DNA from 2 places in the Kitasatospora sp. NPDC091335 genome. Region 1 is predicted to be linked to the other one. Evidence: riboswitches for the same ligand, from Rfam matches in the RefSeq annotation. Region 1 holds a riboswitch; the other holds the start of a gene.
What was found. Region 1 has a riboswitch for cobalamin ahead of ACIQOW_RS25010 (acyl-CoA thioesterase). Riboswitches for the same ligand answer to the same signal wherever they lie in the genome.
Positions count from the first base shown of each region.

Region 2: another riboswitch for cobalamin. It lies ahead of ACIQOW_RS12775 (ribonucleoside-diphosphate reductase subunit alpha); the one in region 1 lies ahead of ACIQOW_RS25010 (acyl-CoA thioesterase).

Region 1 covers NZ_JBIVUM010000012.1:224,207-235,078, reverse strand. Annotated here, with positions in the region: gene ACIQOW_RS25035 (acyl-CoA dehydrogenase family protein) at 1-912, shown strand, start outside; gene ACIQOW_RS25030 (enoyl-CoA hydratase/isomerase family protein) at 912-1,991, shown strand; gene mmsB (3-hydroxyisobutyrate dehydrogenase) at 1,988-2,875, shown strand; partial or broken gene ACIQOW_RS25020 (enoyl-CoA hydratase-related protein) at 2,872-3,339, shown strand; gene cobF (precorrin-6A synthase (deacetylating)) at 3,346-4,104, opposite strand; cobalamin riboswitch at 4,241-4,397, shown strand; gene ACIQOW_RS25010 (acyl-CoA thioesterase) at 4,673-5,167, shown strand; cobalamin riboswitch at 5,238-5,482, shown strand; gene metE (5-methyltetrahydropteroyltriglutamate--homocysteine S-methyltransferase) at 5,638-7,953, shown strand; gene metF (methylenetetrahydrofolate reductase [NAD(P)H]) at 8,028-8,945, opposite strand; gene folP (dihydropteroate synthase) at 9,118-9,975, shown strand; gene thiI (tRNA uracil 4-sulfurtransferase ThiI) at 10,105-10,872, shown strand, end outside.
Region 2 covers NZ_JBIVUM010000004.1:285,320-296,191, reverse strand. Annotated here, with positions in the region: gene ACIQOW_RS12785 (glycoside hydrolase family 26 protein) at 1-472, shown strand, start outside; gene ACIQOW_RS12780 (glycosyltransferase family 39 protein) at 469-2,169, shown strand; cobalamin riboswitch at 2,216-2,375, shown strand; gene ACIQOW_RS12775 (ribonucleoside-diphosphate reductase subunit alpha) at 2,569-4,986, shown strand; gene ACIQOW_RS12770 (ribonucleotide-diphosphate reductase subunit beta) at 4,986-6,002, shown strand; gene ACIQOW_RS12765 (DUF397 domain-containing protein) at 6,068-6,289, opposite strand; gene ACIQOW_RS12760 (helix-turn-helix domain-containing protein) at 6,282-7,151, opposite strand; gene ACIQOW_RS12755 (ATP-binding protein) at 7,377-7,814, shown strand; gene ACIQOW_RS12750 (hypothetical protein) at 7,811-8,080, shown strand; gene ACIQOW_RS12745 (DUF6879 family protein) at 8,235-8,645, shown strand; gene ACIQOW_RS12740 (nucleotidyltransferase domain-containing protein) at 8,667-9,314, opposite strand; gene ACIQOW_RS12735 (SRPBCC family protein) at 9,324-9,788, opposite strand; gene ACIQOW_RS12730 (sugar ABC transporter permease) at 9,990-10,847, opposite strand; gene ACIQOW_RS12725 (ABC transporter permease subunit) at 10,844-10,872, opposite strand, start outside.

The DNA.
Region 1 (10,872 bases):
GGCGGCTGCCCTTCCATCGCCGCCTACCTGTCCATCCACAACATGGTCGGCTGGATGGTCGACCGCCACGGCACCGAGGAGCAGCGCGCCCGCTGGCTGCCCGCGCTCTGCTCGGCCGAGCACCTGGGCAGCTACTGCCTGACCGAACCGGGGGCAGGTTCCGACGCCGCCGCCATCACCACCCGGGCGGTGCGCGCCGGCGACCACTGGGTGCTGGACGGCGTCAAGCAGTTCGTCTCGGGCGCGGGTGCCGCCAGGGTGTACCTGGTGATGGCCCGCACCGGCGAACCGGGCGCCAGGGGCATCTCGGCGTTCCTGGTGGACCGCGACGACCCGGGCCTCTCCTTCGGGCCGAACGAGAGGAAGATGGGCTGGAACGCCCAGCCGACCCGCCAGGTGCTGCTGGACGGGGTCAGGCTGCCCGCCGACCGGCTGCTCGGCGGCGAGGGCGAGGGCTTCCGGATCGCGATGGCCGGCCTCGACGGTGGCCGGCTCGGCATCGCCGCCTGCTCGCTCGGCGGCGCCCAGAGCGCCCTGGAGCGGACGACGGCGCACCTCGCCGACCGCGAGGCCTTCGGCGCCCGGCTGCTGCACGCCCAGGCGCTCCAGTTCCGGCTCGCCGACATGGCCACCGAACTGGAGGCCGCTCGGGCGCTGCTCTGGCGCGCGGCGGCGGCCCTGGACCGCGGCGACCCGCGGGCCCCGCAGCTGTGCGCGATGGCCAAGCGGCACGCCACCGACACCGGCTTCGAGGTGGCCAACCAGGCGCTCCAGCTCCACGGCGGCTACGGCTACCTGACCGAGTACGGCATCGAGAAGACCGTCCGCGACCTGCGGGTGCACCAGATCCTGGAAGGGACCAACGAGATCATGCGCGTCATCGTCGCCCGCGGCCTGATCGGGGCCGCCTGATGGGGGCCGACACCACCGGGGCCGACGACGTCCTGGTCCACCGGGAGGGCCGGGCCGGGCTGATCGTGCTCAACCGCCCCAAGGCCCTCAACGCCCTCACCCACGCCATGGTGCTGCGGATCGCCCGGGCCCTGGACGACTGGGAGCACGACGACGCCGTCGCGACCGTGGTCGTCACCGGCGCCGGCGAGCGCGGGCTCTGCGCGGGCGGCGACATCGTCGCCATCCACCGCGCCGCCACCGGCGGGGACCGCGCCGCCGCCGAGCGGTTCTGGCGCGACGAGTACCACCTCAACGCCCGGATCGCCCGCTACCCGAAGCCATACGTGGCACTGATGGACGGCATCGTGATGGGCGGCGGGGTCGGCGTCTCCGCGCACGGCAGCGTCCGGATCGTCACCGAACGCAGCCGGATCGCCCTGCCGGAGACCGGGATCGGCTTCGTCCCGGACGTCGGCGGCAGCTACCTGCTCGCCCTCGCCCCCGGCGAACTGGGCACCCACCTGGCCCTCACGGCCGGCGCGGTCGGCGCCGCGGACGCCCTGCTGTGCGGGTTCGCCGACCACTTCGTGCCCGCCGGGCGGCTTCCCGCCCTGCTGGACGACCTGGCCGTCCGGCCGGTGCACGACGCGCTGGCCCGGCACATCGCGGCCGCACCGCCCGGCCGGCTGGCCGGGCAGCGGGAGTGGATCGACCGCTGCTACGCCGCGCCGACCGTCGAGGAGATCGTCGAGCGGCTGGCGGCGGCCGGCGACCCGGCCGCCGGAGAGGCCGCCGACCGGATCGCCGCCAACTCGCCCACCGCCGTCAAGGTGACGCTCGCCGCGCTGCGCCGGGCCCGGGCGCTCGGCCCGCTGGAGGCCGTCCTCGACCAGGAGTACCGCACCTCCTGCGCCGCGCTCGCCACCGCCGACCTGCCGGAGGGCATCCGGGCCCAGGTGATCGACAAGGACCGCACCCCGCGCTGGAGCCCGGCCGACCTGGCCGCCGTGCGGGACGCCGAGGTCGACCGCCACTTCGCGAGGCTGGGCGAGCGTGAGCTCGGCCTCTCCACCACGAGCACCCTGGAGCGCTGGTGAGCCTGAACATCGGATTCGTGGGGCTGGGCAACATGGGCGGCCCGATGGCCGCCAACCTGGTGGGGGCGGGGCTCCGGGTGACCGGCTACGACCTGGCGGAGGACGCCAGGGAACGCGCGGCCGGCCACGGCGTGGCCGTGGCCGGCTCGGCGGCGGAGGCGGTCGCGGCGGCCGAGGTGGTCGTCACCATGCTCCCCGCCGGGCGCCACGTCCTGGAGTCCTACCGGGAGTTGACGGCGGCGGCGCCGCGCGGCGCGCTGTTCGTGGACTGCTCCACCATCGCGGTCGGGGACGCCCGGATCGCCGCAGACCTGGCCCGCACCGCGGGGCACCTGGCCGCGGACGCGCCGGTCTCCGGCGGAGTGCCCGGGGCCGAGGCCGCGAGCCTGACCTTCATGGTGGGCGGCTCCGACGGCGAGTTCGCCGAGGCGGAGCCGGTGCTGGCGGCCATGGGGCGCACGGTGGTGCACTGCGGCCCGTCCGGTGCCGGGCAGGCCGCGAAGCTCTGCAACAACATGATCCTCGGCGTCTCGATGATCGCGGTGAGCGAGGCCTTCCTCCTCGGGGAGAGCCTCGGGCTCAGCCACCAGGCGCTCTTCGACGTCGCCGCCACGGCCTCCGGCCAGTGCTGGGCGCTCACCACCAACTGTCCGGTCCCCGGGCCCGTCCCGGCCAGCCCGGCCAACCGCGAGTACGCGGCCGGGTTCGCCGCGGCGCTGATGGCCAAGGACCTCGGGCTGGCCGCCGACGCGGCCACCGCCTCCGCCCTGCCGGCCGAATTCGGGCGCCGGGCAGCCGAGTTGTACGCCTCCTTCGCCCAGGGCGAGGCGGCCGGACTGGATTTCTCGGCCATCATCACGACGCTGGGAAAGGGTGCCGAGTGACCGGCTACGAGACGATCCTGGTCGAGCGCAGGGGCCGGGTGGGGCTGATCACCCCGGACCGGCCCAAGGCACTGAACGCGCTGAACACCCGGCTGATGAACGAAGTCGTGGCCGTGGCAACGGAGTTCGACCGTGACCCGGAGACCGGCTGTCTGCTGGTCACCGGCTCGGAGAAGGCCTTCGCGGCCGGCGCCGACATCAAGGAGATGCAGTCGCTCGAATTCGTCGACGCCTACCTCGGCGACTGGTTCGCCGCCTGGGACCGCTTCGGTGCGCTGCGCAAGCCGGTGGTCGCGGCGGTGGCGGGCTACGCGTTGGGCGGCGGCTGCGAGCTGGCGATGCTCTGCGACGTGCTGCTGGCGGCGGACACCGCGAAGTTCGGGCAGCCGGAGATCAAGCTCGCTGACGCGCCGCGCCGCCCCACCCCCGGGGCGGCGCACCGTGTCCCGACAGCCGTCAGCCGTCAGCCGTCAGCCGTCCGACCGGCGCAGCAGGTAGGTGTCCATGATCCAGCCCTTGCGCGCGCGGGCCCGCTCGCGCAGCTCGCGGATCCGCGGGGCGGCCTCGGCAAGCGGCCCGGAGACGAGCACCTCGTCCGGGGTGCCGAGGTAGGCGCCGTAGTGGATCTCCAACCCCGCGGGGTCGACCTCGGTGAAGGCGGCCCGGCCGTCGAGCATCACCACCACGTCGTCCACTCCCTCGGGGAAACCCTCGGCGAGGCGGCGGCCGGTGGTGATCTGCACCGGGCGGCCGACCCGGGTCAGCGTGGTGCGGTGCGCGGCGGCGAGCGCGGAGACGCTGCTGATGCCCGGGATCACCCGGTACTCGAACGGCACACCGCCCCGGGCCGACACGTCGTCCACCACGGCGATGACGCTGTCGTAGAGGGCCGGGTCGCCCCAGACCAGGAACGCGCCGCTCTCGCCCTCGCCGAGGTGCTCGGCGACCAGCCGCTCGACCAGATCGGCGCGGCGGACGCGCCAGTCGTCCACCGCGGCCGTGTACGCGGGAGTGGCGCGGTCGCGCTCCGCGTCGGGCACCTCGACCACGCGGTGCCCCGGCCGGCCGTGCTCGGCGAGCATCCGGCGGCGCAGGGTGATGAGGTCCTGCCGCTCCTCGTTCTTGCCGAGGACGAAGAAGACGTCGGTACGGCCGAGGGCCTTGACCGCTTGCAGGGTGAGGTGGTCGGGGTCGCCCGCACCGATGCCGATGACGAAGATCTGCCGCATGGGGACATTCTGCCGTCCGGCCCCGCGCGTGGTCCCCCGGGCCGGGTCAGGCCGGTGGGCGGTGGCTGTGAGCTGCGCCGATGGACGTAAGCTGGCGGGGCAGCTGGTTCGCCCCGTCCGCCAGGCGGGGTGTCGCAAGAGGGAACCCGGTGCGAGTCCGGGACTGCCCCGCAGCGGTGAGTGGGAACGACCGCCGTCATGTGCACCGGCCCGGAAGCGGGCCCGGGAAGCGACGGCCAGTAGGTGCCCGTCCCGGTTCGGCCGGGAGGGCGTGCCCACGAGTCCGAAGACCTGCCGCTGCCCGCGTGCCGTGCCGGCCCGCGGTCCCACCAGGACCCCGAGGGCGGGTCGACGGTGCAGGCGGGACGTGTCCGGACCGCTGCCTGCCCCTTCGCGTGCCCGGGGTGTGCGAAACCGCGAAGGAGAGTTCCGTGAAGCGGAACACCGACCACGATCCCCACGAGCCCGTACGCCGTGGACACCGGCCCGGGCCCGACGGCCCGCGGAGCCGGCACGCCGGGCGTCCGGCCGTGGCCCCGTCCGGTGCCCCGAAGGGCGGGCCGTCGCTGTGACCAGCCCCTCCGTGCTCTCCCGCACCCCGGCCGAGTCCGCGGTGACCCTGGCCCACATCATGAGCGACCACGACACCAACCTCTACGGGACGGTGCACGGCGGCGTGATGATGAAGCTGATCGACGACGCGGCCGCCGCCGCCGCGGGCCGGCACGCCGGTGTCACCGCGGTCACCGTCTCGGTCGAGGAGATGTCGTTCCTCGCGCCCGTCCGGGCCGGAGACCTCCTCACCGTCCGGGCCCGGGTCGACCACGTCGGACGGACGTCGATGGACGTGTCGGTGGCGGTGACCTCGGAGCGGTGGAACCTCACCGGGCCCGTCACCAGGGTGGCGACGGCGCACCTGGTGTTCGTGGCGGTCGACGCCGAGGGCCGGCCCCACCGGGTCCCGGAGCTGCTCCTGGAGAGCGCCGCCGACCGGCAGCGCGGCCGGGTGGCACGGGAGCGGCGGGCCCGCAGGACCGAGCCGGAGCTGGAGCCCGCCGAGTAGCGGCCCGCGACGACGTCCCACCATGCGGACGCCTTTCGAGATTTCCGCCTCGGCGCCGCCGGTTTGCCCCTAAGCTGACGGAGCAGCTGGTTCGCCCTGTCCGCCAGGCAGGCGCGTCGCAAGAGGGAACCCGGTGACGCCTTTCGACTGGCCAGTCCGGGACTGCCCCGCAGCGGTGAGTGGGAACGACCGCCGTCATACGCACTGGGCCCGGGAACGGGTCTGGGAAGCGACGGCCAGTAGGTGTCCGCCCTGGTGAGGCCGGGGAGGGCGCGCCCACGAGTCCGAAGACCTGCCACTGCCCGTGCGCGACCGTTCGCGTGCGGCCATCCGGTGACCTCGTGGGCGGGTCGGCGACCATACCCGGCGGGGCCGTGCGCGTGCACGGGTATCCGTCCGGTTCGTCATCCCTTCGCGTCCTCGTGCCGTCACCGGGCACTTGAGGAATCAGGCTCGCGAAGGAGAGTCCCTTGACCACGAAGTCCGCAGCCGCGGCGAGCGTCGCCACCGTGCACGGCTACCCCCGCCAGGGCCGCAACCGTGAACTGAAGAAGGCGATCGAGGGGTACTGGAAGGGCGCCGTCACGGCGGAGGCGCTGCTGGCGACCGCCGCCGACCTGCGCCGGACGAACTGGGCGCAGCTCGCCGAGGCCGGGATCGAGGAGGTCCCGACCGGCGACTTCTCGCTCTACGACCACGTGCTGGACACCACCGTGGCCGTCGGCGCGATCCCGCTCCGGCACCGGGAGGCGGTGGACGCCGACGCGCTGGCCGGGTACTTCGCGATGGCGCGCGGCACCCAGGACGTCGCGCCGCTGGAGATGACGAAGTGGTTCGACACCAACTACCACTACCTGGTCCCCGAGTTGGGGCCGGACACGGTGTTCGCCGCCGACCCGGCGAAGGCGGTCGGCGAGCTGCGGGAGGCGCTGGCGCTGGGCCACACCGCGCGGCCGGTGCTGGTCGGCCCGGTGACGTACCTGCTGCTGGCGAAGCCGGCGCCGGGAGTGGCCGAGGACTTCCAGCCGATCACGCTGCTGGACCGGCTGCTGCCGGTCTACGCCGAGCTGCTCGCGGCGCTCAGGGCCGCGGGGGCCGGCTGGGTGCAGCTGGACGAGCCCGCGCTCGTCCAGGACCGCACCCCGGCCGAACTCAACGCCGCCGCCCGCGCCTACCGCGAGCTCGGTGCCCTCACCGAGCGGCCCAAGCTGCTGGTCGCGAGCTACTTCGACCGGCTCGGTGAGGCGCTGCCGGTGCTGGCGAAGGCACCGGTCGAGGGCCTGGCGCTGGACTTCACCGGCCCGGCCGCCGCGAACCTGGACGACCTCGCCGCGGTCGGCGGACTGCCCGGCAAGCGGCTGGTGGCGGGGGTGATCGACGGGCGCAACATCTGGATCAACGACCTGGAGAAGTCGCTGGCGACCCTGGCGACCCTGCTGGGCCTCGCCGGCACGGTCGACGTGGCGCCGTCCTGCTCGCTGCTGCACGTGCCGGTCGACGCCGCCGCGGAGCGCGACATCGACCCGCAGATCGCCCGCTGGCTGGCCTTCGCCCGGCAGAAGGCCGGCGAGGCGGCGCTGCTCGCCCGGGGCCTGCGCGAGGGCACCGGCGCGGTGACGGCCGACCTGGCCGCCAACCGCGCCGACCTGGCCTCCCGGGCCGGCTCGCCGATCACCCGCGACCCGGCGGTGCGCGCCCGCGCCGCCGCCGTCACCGCCGAGGACGCCCGCCGGGCCCAGCCCTACCCCGTCCGGGCCGAGGCCCAGCGGGCCCGGCTGGGCCTGCCGCTGCTGCCGACCACCACCATCGGCTCCTTCCCGCAGACCACCGAACTGCGCACCGCCCGCGCCGACCTGACGGCCGGACGGATCGACGCGGCGGCCTACCGGGAGCGGATGGAGGCCGAGGTCCGCGAGGTCATCGCGTACCAGGAGAAGGCCGGCCTGGACGTCCTGGTGCACGGTGAGCCCGAGCGCAACGACATGGTCCAGTACTTCGCCGAGCAGCTCACCGGCTACCTCGCCACCCGGCACGGCTGGGTGCAGTCGTACGGCACCCGGTACGTGCGGCCGCCGGTGCTGGCCGGCGACATCTCCCGCCCCCACCCGATGACCACGGAGTGGTTCCGCTACGCCCAGGGACTCACCGAGCGCCCGGTCAAGGGCATGCTCACCGGCCCGGTCACCATGCTCGCCTGGTCCTTCGTCCGCGACGACCAGCCGCTCGCCGACACCGCCCGGCAGGTCGCCCTCGCGCTGCGCGACGAGGTGACCGACCTGGAGGCGGCGGGCGCGGCCGTCGTCCAGGTCGACGAGCCGGCCCTGCGCGAGACCCTCCCGCTGCGGGCCGCGGCCCGCCCGGCCTACCTGGACTGGGCCACCGAGGCCTTCCGGCTGGCCACGTCGGGGGTGCGGGCCGAGACCCAGATCCACACCCACATGTGCTACGCCGAGTTCGGCGCCATCATGACCGCGATCGACGAACTCGACGCGGACGTCATCTCGTTGGAGGCCGCCCGCTCGCACATGGAGGTGGCCGGCGAACTGGCCGGGGCGGGCTACCCGCGCGAGGTCGGTCCGGGCGTGTGGGACATCCACTCCCCGCGCGTCCCCGGCACCGGGGAGGCCGTCTCGCTGCTGCGCGCGGGCCTGGCCGCGATCCCGGCGGAGCGGCTCTGGGTCAACCCGGACTGCGGGCTGAAGACCCGCGGCTGGCCGGAGACCCGGGCCTCGCTGGAGAGCCTGGTCGGCGCCGCCCGCCTGCTGCGCGAGGAACTCGCAGGCTGACGGTGACCGGGGCGGGTACGGCGACCCCGTCGTACCCGCCCCGGCACCTCGTGCCCCGGAGGCCCGGGCCGAGCTCAGCCGGACTCGGGCAGCCCGAGGTTCTGGTAGATCTCCGTCGTGACCGTGGAGAAGTTCATGGTCATGAAATGCAGGCCGGGGACCCCTTCGGCCAGCAGGCGCCGGCACATGCCGGTCGCGTACTCGATGCCGATCGAGCGGACCGCCCGCGGGTCGTCCCGGTGCTTCAGCATGCGCTCGGAGAATTCCCGGGGAATGGCCGCGGTGGACAGGTCGGGGATCCGCCGGAGTGACCGGATGGTGGTCACCGGCATGATCTCCGGAATGATCGGAACGGCGCACCCGGAGGATTCCAGCCGGTCCCGGAAACGGAGGTAGCTGTCCGTCTCGAAGAACATCTGGGTGATCGCGTAGTCCGCTCCGGCCCGGCATTTGGCGATGAAATGCCCGATCTCGGAATCCCAGTCGGGAGACCGCGGGTGCATTTCCGGGAACGCGGCCACGCCGACACAGAATTCCCCGGACTCCTTGATCAGCCGCACCAGGTCGGCCGCGTACTCCACCCCGTCCGGGTGGCGGTCCCAGCGGCCCAGCGGGTCGCCCGGCGGGTCGCCGCGCAGCGCCAGGATGTTGCGGACGCCCTGGTCGGCGTAGTGCCCGAGGATGTTCCGAAGCTCGGCGACGCTGTGGCCGACGGCGGTCAGGTGGGCGGCCGGGGTGAGGGTGGTCTCCTGGGCGATGCGGCCGGTGACGTTGACCGTCCGCTCCCGGGTCGACCCGCCGGCACCGTAGGTCACCGAGACGAAGGTGGGGGACAGGGCTTCGAGTCGCCGGATCGCATTCCACAGGCCGGCTTCCGCTTCGGGGCTCCTGGGCGGCATGAACTCGAACGAGTAGGAACGCCTGCCGGTCGCGAGGAGTTCGCGGATGGAGGCCGCCCGGTCCGTGCGCGTGGTGGGGATTCCGAGTGTCATGACAGGAGGTTATCCGGATTGGTGCGGACCAATCCCGGAGCGTCCACTCCGTGATACGGATTTCTCCACCGGGGGTGCCCGGGGAAGATCCCGGACGGGACGGCACAATGGGGACATGAAAAGACCTTCGCAGGCATTGCCGGGACTCCCCGGATGGGACCGGTGCGCAGTGATGGGAATCGTGAACGTGACCCCCGACTCGTTCTCGGACGGCGGTCGCTGGCTGGACCCGGGGCGGGCGGTGGACCGGGGGCTGCTGCTGGCGGAGCAGGGCGCCGACATCGTGGACGTGGGCGGGGAGTCGACCAGGCCGGGAGCGACCCGGGTGTCCGAGGAGGAGGAGCTGCGCCGGGTGCTGCCGGTGGTGCGCTCTCTCGCCGGCGAGGGCGTCCTGGTCAGCATCGACACCATGCGGGCCCGGGTCGCCGAGGCGGCGGTGGAGGCCGGCGCGCGGATCGTCAACGACGTCAGCGGAGGCCGGGCCGATCCGGGCATGGCCCGCGCCGTGGCCAGGACCGGGGTGCCCTTCGTCGTCATGCACTGGCGCGGGCAGTCCGCGGGCATGGACGGACTGGCCGACTACACCGACGTGGTGGCCGAGGTGATCGGCGAGGTGGCCCGGCAGATGGACGCGGTGGTGTCCGCCGGGGTCGACCCGTCGCAGGTCATCGTGGACCCGGGCCTCGGCTTCGCCAAGAGCAGGCGGGACGACTGGGCGCTGCTGGCCTCGCTGGACGCGTGGAGCGCGCTGGGACGCCCGCTGCTGGTGGCGGCCTCGCGCAAGCGCTTCCTGGGCGAGCTGCTGGCCGACCCGGACACGGGCGAGGCCCGCCCGGCCAGGGAACGCGACGCGGCCACCGCGGCGGCCAGCGTCCTGGCCGCCGCCCAGGGGGCGTGGGCGGTACGGGTGCACGAGGTCCGCGACACGGCCGACGCGGTCCGGGTCGAGGCGGCGCTGCGGCGCCGCGGACCCGCCGCGCCCCGGCCGGCGCCGACGGCGGAGGCACTGACGGCGGGGGCGCGGGCGTGAACCGCGCCCCCGGCGGGCCCCGCGCGCCCCCGGCGGACGCGCCTGGCTCCTACTCCGGCCCGTCCTGCACGATGGACGCTGCCGACGACACCGACCGACGACACCGACCGACGACACTGGGACTTCCGGATGGACCACCCGACCGACGACACCCGCCTGCCCGCTCCGCGCGGCGGCACCGACCCCTACGGCCCCTGCGTGCTCCTCAAGCACGGCGAGGTCGCCCTCAAGGGGCGCAACCGGCGCCTGTTCGTGAACCGCCTGGAGGAGAACCTGCGGGCGGCGCTGCGCGGGGTGGGCGGCTCGACCTGGATCCGGACCCCGCACAGCCTCACCGTGCTCGGCGGGCAGGTGCCCGTGGAGACCCTGGTGGCCAGGGCGCGTACCGTGATCGGCTTCAGCTCCGTGGAACCGGCGCTGCGCGTGCCCAGCACGATGGAGTCGATCGAGGCCAACGGGCTGGAGGTGCTGCGTACCGCGTGCGCCGGGCGGGCCGCCACCGGCTTCGCCGTGCGCGTCAAACGGCGCGACAAGACCTTCCCGCTGACCTCCTCCCAGCTGGAGCGGGAACTCGGGGGCCGTCTGCAGCCCCGGGTGGCCGGCCTGCGGGTGGACCTGACCGCGCCCGACGTCACCCTGTCCGTGGAGATCGACCGCCGCGAGACCTACCTGTCCGCCGAGCGGCACCCCGGGCTGAGCGGGCTGCCGGTGGGTTCCAGCGGCCGGGCCCTGGTCCTGCTGTCCGGCGGCTACGACTCGCCGGTGGCCGCGCACCGGGCCATGCGGCGCGGCCTGGCCTGTGACTTCGTGCACTTCAGCGGCGCGCCCTACACCAACCCGGCGTCCGTCTACAAGGCGTACGCCCTGGCCCGGGAGCTCGACCGGTACCAGCCGCCC
Region 2 (10,872 bases), on a different contig from region 1:
CTTCGTGGCCGCCTGGCGCCACGTCCACGACATCTTCGACCAGGCCGGCGCCACCAACGTGATCTGGGTCTGGAGCCCCAACATCACCGACCCCGCGCCCAACACCCGCCTGGCGCCGTACTACCCCGGCGACACCTACGTCGACTGGGCGGGCATGACCGGCTACTTCACCCGCACCGGGCCGAAGACCTTCGAGGCGCTGTACGGGCCGACCATGGCCGAGATCCGCGGCTTCTCCAAGAAGCCCTTCTTCATCAGCGAGACCGCCTCCGAGCAGGGCAAGCGCCAACGCGCGGACGTCGACCAGCTGTTCTCCGGCCTGGAGGCGCACGACGACGTCGTCGGCTTCGTCTGGTTCAACATCGTCAAGCGGGCGGACTGGCGGGTCGAGGCCGTCCCGGACACCCTCGCCGCGTTCAAGCAGCGCGTGTCCGACCCCCGTTACGGCTTCGACATCCGGAACCCCAGATGAGCACTGAGTCCGAGTTCCCCTCCGTCCCGCACGGCCGCGCGGCCCGCCGCCGGGCCGCCGAGCCCGAACCCGCCGAACCAGGACCGGACACCGCCGAGCCGGGACCGGACACCGCCGGGCCCCGCACGGCCGTGGCGGTGGACAACCCCGACAACATAGAACTGGCCCCGTACACCATCCCGCAGGTCCCCGCGATCAGCTGGGACCCGGGCCCCAGCCCGCGCCGCCGCTGGATCGCCCGCGGCCTGCTGGGCGCCGTCCTCACCGTCCAGGCCGCGCTCTCGCTGCGCCTGCTGGCCGCCGCCCACCCCGACGAGGCCGCCGCCATGGTCTCCGGCCGCCGGCAGCTGGCCCACCTGCTGCACGGCACCCCGGTCACCACCGACCTGGTCGACCGGGTGCACGGCTCGCCCTGGCTCTACCCGCCGCTGGCCGGCGCCGCCGCGAACGCCGGTGGCATCTGGGGCACCCGGCTGCTCAGCCTCGGCTTCGCGCTGGTCACCACCGTCCTGCTGTACTCGCTGACCCGGCGGCTGTTCAACGAGCGGGTCGCCATCTGCGCCATCGCCGTCTACGCCGTCCTCCAGTCCACCGTCGTGGTCGGCTTCTACGCCGCGCCCGAGTCGCTCGCCGTCCTGCTGGTCGCCGTCGCGGCCTGGACCACCGTGTTCACCGCCCGACGGCATCCGGCCCTGGCCCTGCTCGCCGCCCCACCCACGGCGCTGGCCTGCGCCGTCGCCTACTCCGCGGCCTTCGCCGTCCCCGCCCTGGTCGCCCTCGCGTTCGCCTGCGCCCGGCCGTACCAGCGGCCGGGACCAGCAGCCCTGCGCGCGCTGCTGACGGGCGCCGGCACCCTCCTGCTGCTGCTCCCGTACGGCACCCTCGGCAGGGTCGCGGGGTGGTCGCCCTCGCGCGGCAACGCCCCCGGCTCAGCCGGCTCGATCCTGCTCGGCACGCTCCAGTGGGCCGGCCTGTTCACCGTCCTCGCGGTGGCCGGCACCATCGCCTACGCGCGCCACGAGCAGATCAACGAGCACGACGCGCCGGAGAAGGACGCCGTCCCCACCACCCGGGGCCGGCGCGCCCTGCTCGGGGCCGTCCTGACCGTCACCACCCTGCTGGTCCCCGCCGCCCACCTGTGGACCGGCACCTCCGGCGCGCTGTTCCGCCACCTCGGCTACGGCATGCTGCTCGCCGCCCCGCTCGCCGGGGTCGGCCTGACCCGGCTGGTCGGCGCCCACTTCCGCCACCCCCAGCTGGGCATCCTGGTCTGGGTCGCGCTGCTCGCCCTCGGCCTGGAGCAGTCCGCCCTGCGCTACCAGAACGGGCCCGACTCCGGCCGCCTGCTGGCCGTCCTGCGGGTCCACGCGGAGCCCCAGGGCCGCTACCTCACCGAGGTCGACGGACTCGCCGAGTACTACCTGGGCGGCGTCTCCCGACCCGAGCAGTGGGTCTCCGCGCGGGCCGGCACGAACTACCGCGACGGCGCCGGGGTGCAGCACCACGGCGACGCCGGCAGCGTGGCCGCGATCCGGGACGGCTGGTTCACCGTGGTCGTCCTCGACAGCACCGCGCCGAAGGCCACCGACCGGGCCCTGAGCGACGCCCTGACCGCCGCCGGACACTACCGGCTGGTCGCCCAATTCACCTCACCGACCGGTGATTCGAGCACGTACAAGGTCTATCTGAAGCACTGACGGGCCACCCCGCTCAGCCACACCCGCGACACGACAGCCACAACATATGGTGCCACCGCAGTCCGGCGGCACAACATGTATGCTCGCTTCTGCTGTCGACGCAGGGGAACCCGGTGCGAATCCGGGACTGCCCCGCAGCGGTGAGCGGGCGGCTCCAGCAGCCGTGCCCGCGAGTCCGATTACCTGCCGGACAGTGTGCGCCACGGCCCTCCCGCAGAGGCCGCGCCAGCACGAGCAGTACCCCTCCGGGCCTCGCGGGCGGGCCGGGGAGTAACCGTCGCGCGACGCCGTGTGCGTTCGTGCCGTGCTCCCCTGCCCCCATCGGCCCGGTGGCCCCCCGATCACAGCCGCCGATCGCCGCCAGGAGAGAGCGCCTTGACCACCGCAGCCTCAGCCACCCTGCCCGCCCAGGGCACCGGTACCGTTTTCACCGACCCGACGGTCTCCGACCCCGGCGGCGCCCTGCTGCGGCTGCTCACCGACCGCAGCGTCGACCTCACCGAGGTGGACCCCGGCCATGTCGCCGCCGCCGCGCTGCGCGGCCGCCACGCCGGCTCGGACTTCGCCGAACTGCGCGGGCTGGCCGTGGACGCCGCCGCGTCGATGATCGCCGAGGACCCCCAGTACTCGAAGCTGGCCGCCCGGCTGCTCGCGCTGGAGATCGTCGACGAGGCGAACAGCCAGGGCTCGGTGTCCTTCTCCGCCTCGATCACCGTCGGCCACGACGAGGGCCTGATCGGCGACGCCACCGCCGACTTCGTCGCCAAGCACGCCGCCGCGCTGGACGCGCTGATCGACCCCGAGGGCGACGACCGCTTCGAGTACTTCGGCCTGCGCACCGTGCAGTCCCGCTACCTGCTGCGCCACCCGATCACCCGCAAGGTGATCGAGACCCCGCAGCACTTCCTGCTCCGCGTCGCGTGCGGCCTGGCGGTCGGCGACAGCGAGCAGTCGGTGCGCGAGGTGGCCGAGCTGTACGGCCTGATGAGCCGCCTGGAGTACCTGACCTCCTCGCCGACGCTCTTCAACTCCGGCACCCGGCACCCGCAGATGTCGAGCTGCTACCTGCTCGACTCGCCGCTGGACAACCTGGACTCGATCTACAACCGCTACGCGCAGATCGCCCGGCTGTCCAAGCACGCCGGCGGCATCGGCCTGTCCTACTCGCGCATCCGCTCGCGCGGCAGCCTGATCCGCGGCACCAACGGCAAGTCCAACGGCATCGTGCCGTTCCTGCGCACCCTCGACTCCTCGGTCGCCGCCGTCAACCAGGGCGGCCGCCGCAAGGGCGCGGCCTGCGTCTACCTGGAGACCTGGCACGCCGACATCGAGGAGTTCCTGGAGCTCCGCGACAACACCGGCGAAGAGGCCCGCCGCACCCACAACCTCAACCTGGCGCACTGGATCCCGGACGAGTTCATGCGCCGGGTCAACGCCAACCAGGACTGGTCGCTGTTCTCCCCGGCCGACGTGCCGGAGCTGGTCGACCTGTGGGGCGCCGACTTCGACGAGGCGTACCTCAAGGCCGAGCAGGCCGGCAAGGCCGTCCGCACCATCCCGGCGCAGACCCTGTACGCCCGCATGATGCGCACCCTGGCGCAGACCGGCAACGGCTGGATGACCTTCAAGGACGCCTCCAACCGCGCCGCCAACCAGACCGCGCTGCCGGGCCGCACCGTGCACTCCTCCAACCTGTGCACGGAGATCCTGGAGGTCACGGACGACTCCGAGACCGCCGTCTGCAACCTGGGCTCGGTCAACCTGGGCGCCCACGTGGCCGCCGGGGCCTCCGCCGGCGACCTCGCCGGCGCGATGGACTGGGAGCGGCTGGACGCCACCGTGCGCACCGCCGTCACCTTCCTCGACCGCGTGGTGGACATCAACTTCTACCCGACCACCGAGGCCGGCACCTCCAACTCCCGCTGGCGGCCGGTCGGCCTCGGCGTGATGGGCCTCCAGGACGTCTTCTTCAAGCTGCGGATCGACTTCGACTCGGCCGAGGCGAAGGCCCTTTCGACGCTGATCGCCGAGCGCATCATGCTCACCGCGTACGAGCGCTCCGCCGACCTGGCCGAGCAGCTCGGCCGCCACGAGGCGTACGGCGAGACCCGCGCGGCCCGCGGCGAGCTGCACATCGACCACTTCCCGACGGCCGCCCCGCAGTGGGCCGACCGCTGGACCGCGCTGCGCGCCCGGATCGCCGAGACCGGCCTGCGCAACTCGCTGCTGCTCGCGATCGCGCCGACCGCGACCATCGCGTCCATCGCCGGCGTGTACGAGTGCATCGAGCCGCAGGTGTCCAACCTGTTCAAGCGCGAGACGCTGTCCGGCGAATTCCTCCAGGTCAACCCGTACCTGGTGCGCGAGCTCAAGGACCTCGGCGTCTGGGACCAGCAGACCCGCGACGCGCTGCGCGACGCCAACGGCTCGGTGCAGGAGCTGAACTGGCTGCCCGCCGAGGTGCGCTCGCTGTACCGCACGGCCTGGGAGCTGCCGCAGCGCGCGCTGATCGACCTGGCCGCGGCCCGCATGCCGTACCTGGACCAGAGCCAGTCCCTGAACCTGTTCATGGCGGCGCCGACCATCGGCAAGCTCAGCTCGATGTACGCCTACGCGTGGAAGGTCGGTCTCAAGACCACCTACTACCTGCGTTCGCGCCCGGCCACCCGCATCGCCCAGGCCGCGTCCGGCACCGCACGTGCCGCCGCGCCCGCGCCCGCGCCGGTGCCCGTGAACAGTCCGACCCTCACCCCGGAGCAGGAAGCCGCCATCGCCTGCTCCCTGGAGAACCCCGAGTCCTGCGAGGCCTGCCAGTAATGTCCGACGACCGCCAGAAGATGCTGCTCGACCCCGGCTTCGAGCTGACCCTGCGCCCGATGCGCTACCCGTCGTTCTACGACCGGTACCGGGACGCCATCAAGAACACCTGGACCGTCGAGGAGGTGGACCTGCACTCCGACGTCGCCGACCTGGCGAAGCTCAGCGAGGGCGAGCGCCACCTCATCGGGCGACTGGTCGCGTTCTTCGCGACGGGTGACTCGATCGTCTCCAACAACGTGGTGCTGAGCCTCTACAAGCACATCAACTCCCCGGAGGCGCGGCTGTACCTGTCGCGTCAGCTGTTCGAGGAGGCCGTGCACGTCCAGTTCTACCTGACGCTGCTGGACACCTACCTGCCCGACCCGGAGGACCGCAACGCGGCCTTCGCGGCGGTGGAGAACATCCCCTCCATCCGCCAGAAGGCGCAGTTCTGCTTCAAGTACATGAACGCGGTCGACCACATCGACTCGTTGCAGACGAAGGAAGATCGCCGGGCGTTCCTGCTCAACCTGATCTGCTTCGCGGCGTGCGTCGAGGGCCTGTTCTTCTACGGCGCGTTCGCGTACGTGTACTGGTTCCGGTCGCGCGGTCTGCTGCACGGTCTCGCGACGGGGACGAACTGGGTGTTCCGCGACGAGTCCATGCACATGGACTTCGCCATGTCGGTGGTCGACACCGTGCGCGAGGAGGAGCCCGACCTCTTCGACGACGAGATGGCGAAGCAGGTGACGGAGATGCTGGAGGAGGCCGTCGAGGCCGAGCTCCAGTTCGCCCAGGACCTGTGCGGCGACGGTCTGGCCGGCATGAACACCGACTCGATGCGCGAGTACCTGGAGGCCGTGGCCGACCAGCGCCTGGCGCGGCTGGGCCTGCCGATCCGGTACGGCTCGACCAACCCGTTCGGCTTCATGGAGCTCCAGAACGTGCAGGAGCTGACCAACTTCTTCGAGCGTCGCGTGTCGGCGTACCAGGTGGCCGTCGAGGGCTCGGTCGCCTTCGACGACGACTTCTAAGCCAGCAGATACGACATCAGCGGTGCCCCGCACGGCCACAGCCCGTGCGGGGCACCGCTGATGTTTCAGCCGGTCGGAAAGTCGCCGGACTTGACCCCGGAGAGGAACGAGGCCCAGGCCTCGGCCGGGAAGAGCAGCGCCGGCCCGTTCGGATCCTTCGAGTCACGCACCGGCACAACCTCGGTGACACCAGCCGCGATCTCAATACAGTTGCTCTGAGCCCCTGAGAACGATGACTTTCGCCAGATGAGGTCGACAGCGGCCGCACCCTGCGGGGTGCTACTCATCGCTGTACCTTCCTTTCGCAATGCGCTTGATGAGCGCGATCGATTCCTTGCGCGGCAGAGACTCGGCCAACGCCCGGCGGAACAGGTTGGAGTACTTGAAGACCTCGCCCGGCTCCTCGATGTAGAGGGTGCTGAGGAGGCTGTCCACGTACACGACGTCCGTCTCAGTGCTCTCAGGGAAGCTGAGGATCACCAGTGGCCCGAAGAGCGCGGCATGAACATCCGATTCCTCCGGCAGCACTTGAATGTTGATGTTCGAGCGGTCCGCCATGGTGACCACATAGTCGAGTTGCTCCCGCATCACCGCCCGCCCACCGACCTGGTGCTTCAACGCGGACTCTGAGAGCACGACCCACAGCCGCAGCGGAGACTCGCGAGCCAGCACCGACCTCCGCTCCAACCTGACCTTGGTCAGCCTCTCCACCTGTCCATCGTCGGCATCCTCTATCTGCGCCCGCACGACGGCCCTGGTGTAGTCCTCCGTTTGCAGGAGGCCCGGGATCAGGAAGGTCTCCACGCTGTAGGCGTCGGAGGCATCGGCCTCCAATGAGATGTAGTCGGCATACAGCGGCGACAGGGTGTCGGAATACCTGTCCCACCAGCCACGCAGACGTCCATCCCGAGACAGGTCCTCCAGCTGACCGCGCGTCGCCTGATCCACCACTCCATAGAGGTCGAGCAGCAGCCGAAGATCGACGAGCCTGATTCCGGACTGCGCTGCCTCGATCCGACTGATCTTGCTCTCGGCGCAGACGAGCTGTCTGGCCGATTGGGCAATCGTCATTCCCGCAGCAAGCCGCATCTCTTTGAGAGTTCGAGCGAGCCGCCGCTGTCGGACGGTCGGATTCCTGTTCACCGGCACGCGTGACCTCCCCGCTTCTGTGCGCAGTCAGTCTGCCGCCCCAGGCCCGCCGCAACAATCTTTGATCACTTCCAAAGTGGGGACTTGCACTTTGGAAGCCCCCAGGAGCATGCTACTCACCGTAGCTTGTTGATCGACACATCGTGATCGCAGTGGGCTACTCACCGGGCATCCCCATGCCCTCTTCAGCCGCTTTCACCTGCACACCCCATAGGTGGCCCTGCCATGCCTGAAGACCTCTCCCCCTCACCCGCCCCCATCGAGCGGAGCTGCTGGCTCCCCCGGCACCGCTCCTCCCCCCGGGCCGCCCGCTGGGCGCTCCACAAGTTCCTCCTCCCCCACCCCTCCGGCGAACTCCTCGTCTTCACCGGCGAGTTGCTGGTCAGCGAGCTGGTCACCAACGCCGTCCGGCACTGCCGCGCCCCGCACAACCTCCTCATCCTCGTCCGCTTCCAGCTCTCCCCGGACGACACGCTCCGCATCGAGGTGCACGACGCCGACGGCGAGGAGCCCTCGTACCGCCCCGCCTCCACCACCGCCGAGAGCGGCCGAGGCCTGCTGCTCGTCAGGGAGTTGGCCACCCAGTGGGGCTGCTGCCCGCGCGAGGGTGGCGTCGGGAAGTTCGTCTGGTGCCACATCTCCCCCGAGGCGGCCGCCGCGTGAGCGTCGTCCGGGCCGGAATCGCCGGCATCATGTGCCCCACCGACTTCCCCAGCCTCGACCACGCCCTCCCCGTCCTCTGGGAGCGCGTCCGCGACCTCCCCATCCGCGAGGCCCACCGGGACTTCATCCGGCTCTGCATCGGCCCCGGCGGCGGCGAGGGCGTCACCAACTGCCTCTCCCGCAACGACAGCTGGAGCGTCACCCTCTACGTCGGCGACATGACCGACTGGACCAGCCACCTGATCACCATCACCACCAGCCCCTGAACTCCCCCGCTCCCGCCCGACGTTCACGCCGGGCGGGAGCGGATTCGAACAGCTTTCCTGTTCTCGAAAGATGGCGTCCTTGACCGTGTTCCCCGGTGATCGGGAGCATCAAGACAGGTCACAATCACCACGCCGCCCCTGGAGGAAGACGTCCATGCTCAAAGGTGAGCACTTCGGCCGGCTCTTCGAGACGTTCAAGCGAACGGCGTTCCGACTCCAAACGCTGGCCGTCTACGACGTGGACGAGGAACGCGAGGAGTTCGCGGACTTCCTCGCCGGCAAGGGGTTGCCGGCCGAGGCCTCGGACAACCCCTGGGTCCGCGCCATGACCGACCTGGGCAAGCAGGTGGCCCGCAGGAATGGGCCTCCCGCCACCGGGAGGCATGACGCCGGAGTCGGCCGGTCCGACTTCCGGCGCACGCCCGGCCCGGCCGCCCGGCCCCTCGCGCTCACCCGCGCGAGGGGCCGCCTCTCATTTCCAGCCGGATCCGGACGGAAATTTCCGCACGTGCACCGCTCACCTCCCACCTGGCCGCTCCTCCCCTGCCCTGCCGGGCTGCGCTGACGCGGCACCCCGGCCCCCGGGCTACCCCGCCAGGTCCCCCAGCTCCGCCAGCCACGGATGACCGGGGTGCACCCGCCGCAGCCACCCGCCGAGCGCGTCCCGCCGCGCCCGGCTCAGCAGCGGCAGCACCCCGTCGAAGTCCGCCTGGTCCTTCGGCCGCGCCGCCTTCGCCTTGAACAGCAGCACCAACTCCGGTACCAGGTACGGAATCCCGTCGGCCGTCCGCTCGGTGACCGTGTCGTAGGGCATCCGCAGCCCCTCGTCCCGCCGGCAGATCCAGGTCCCGCCGTCGTGCGGCTCACGGAAGACGTCGAACAGGAACCGGCCGCTCGCCGGATCCCGCAGCCAGGTCTGGTGCGTGGCCGCCAGCGCCTCGGCTCCCCCCGCCGGCCAGACCCGTCCCGAGCCCACCGCGTCGAACACGTACTCGGGGAAGCGCTCCCGGACCTCCGGGAATCCCGCCGCCGGCACCGCGATCTCCAGATCCCCGTGCGGCCGCGACTGCCCACCGCGGAACAGGTCCAGTGCCCAGCCCGCCGCGACGCACCACGGTGTGCCGAGCCCGTCCAACCGCTCCGCGACCTGTTCCGGCCGCCACGCGTCCGCCCACCGGGCATCCAGTTCGTCCGCGTCGAACACAACGCCGCCGGGCGGCAGGGAGTCAGTCATCATCACAACCTACTGCCGACCCCCGCCCGCTCGCCCCGCGGTGAGCGCGGCGTCGGCGGCGGCGAGGATCCGGCCGAAGGTGTGGGCGATGACGGGCTTCGCCACCGCCCGGGTGAGGGCCGCGCCGAAGGGCAGGCGGACCTGGAAGGTGGTCGTCCACACGACCTCCGTCCCGCCGGCGACCTCGGTGAAGGTCATCCGGCCGAGTTCGTGCCGGGACGGCGGCACGCTGCGCTCGACCGTGTAGTCGAAGCCGTACGGCCGGTCGTACGTGGTGACCCGCTCGCGGAACCAGCCGATCGCCCAGGTGTGCAGCCGCACCGCCCCCACGCCGTACGGGGCGTCGGCTCCCGGCCGGGCCAGCCGGGCCCGGAGGATGAGCGGGGAGCGGGTGTGGTTGGTGGTGGTGGCACACCAGTCGAACACGTCCTCGATCGGTGCGGCGATGACGCGTCGAACGGTCAGGGTCTCCATGGTCGTTCCCCTCTCTCGGCGGGCGGCGGCGCGGACGTCGGCGACCGCACCCGACAGATGGACCGGGCAGCCACCGGAAAACGTGACATGGGCGTGCCCCCGCCCGGCGCGCGGACGCCGGACGGGGGCACCAGGCCCGGACACCGGGCCGGGACACCGGACGAGGACAGGCCCCGCCCTCACACCCTCTCTCCCCCCGGTTCAGCCCTTGACCGACCCCGCGGTCAGCCCCTGGGCCAGGAACCGCTGGAGGAACTGGTAGACCACGATCACCGGCAACGAGGTCACCAGCGCCCCGGCCGCGAACAGCCCGTAGTTCTGGTCCTGCTGGCCGGAGATGATCCCGTAGAGGCCGACCGCGACGGTCTTGGAGTCGTTCGAGGTCAGGAAGATGTTCGCCAGGATCACGTCGTTGAGCGCGGCGGTCAGCGACAGGATGGAGATCACCACCAGCATCGGCGCGGCGAGCGGCAGGATCAGCCGGAAGAAGATCTGGGCGTGTCCGGCGCCGTCCACCTTGGCGGCCTCGTCGATCTCCCGCGGGATGGTGTCCAGGTAGCCCTTCATCAGCCAGGTGTTCACCCCCATCGCGCCGCCGAGGTAGACCAGCACCAGCCCCCACGGGGTGTCCAGGCCGATCGCCGGCAGCACGTCGCCGATCTTCGCGAACATCAGGTAGAGCGAGATCACCGCGAGGAACTGCGGGAACATCTGCACCAGGAAGACCGCCATCAGCCCGAACCGCCGCCCCCGGAAGCGGAACCGCGAGAAGGCGTACGCGGCCAGCACCCCGAGCAGCACGTTGAGCACCGCGAAGGTGCCGCAGACCAGCGCGGTGTTCCCCAGCCAGCGGGCGAACGGGTACTGCCCGTCGGTGAAGAGCGCGGTGAAGTTGGCGAGCGAGGCGTGCCGGGGCAGCAGGGTGGACGACTGGAGCGTGCCGAGCGGGTTGAGCGCCGCGGAGAGCACGAACAGCAGCGGGAAGAGCGCGAAGCAGACGGCGAGCACGGCGATCAGGTGCCGCCAGCCGAGGCGGCGCAGCCAGCGGGTGGTGGTCATGCGTTCAGCTCCTCAAGGGCGCGGG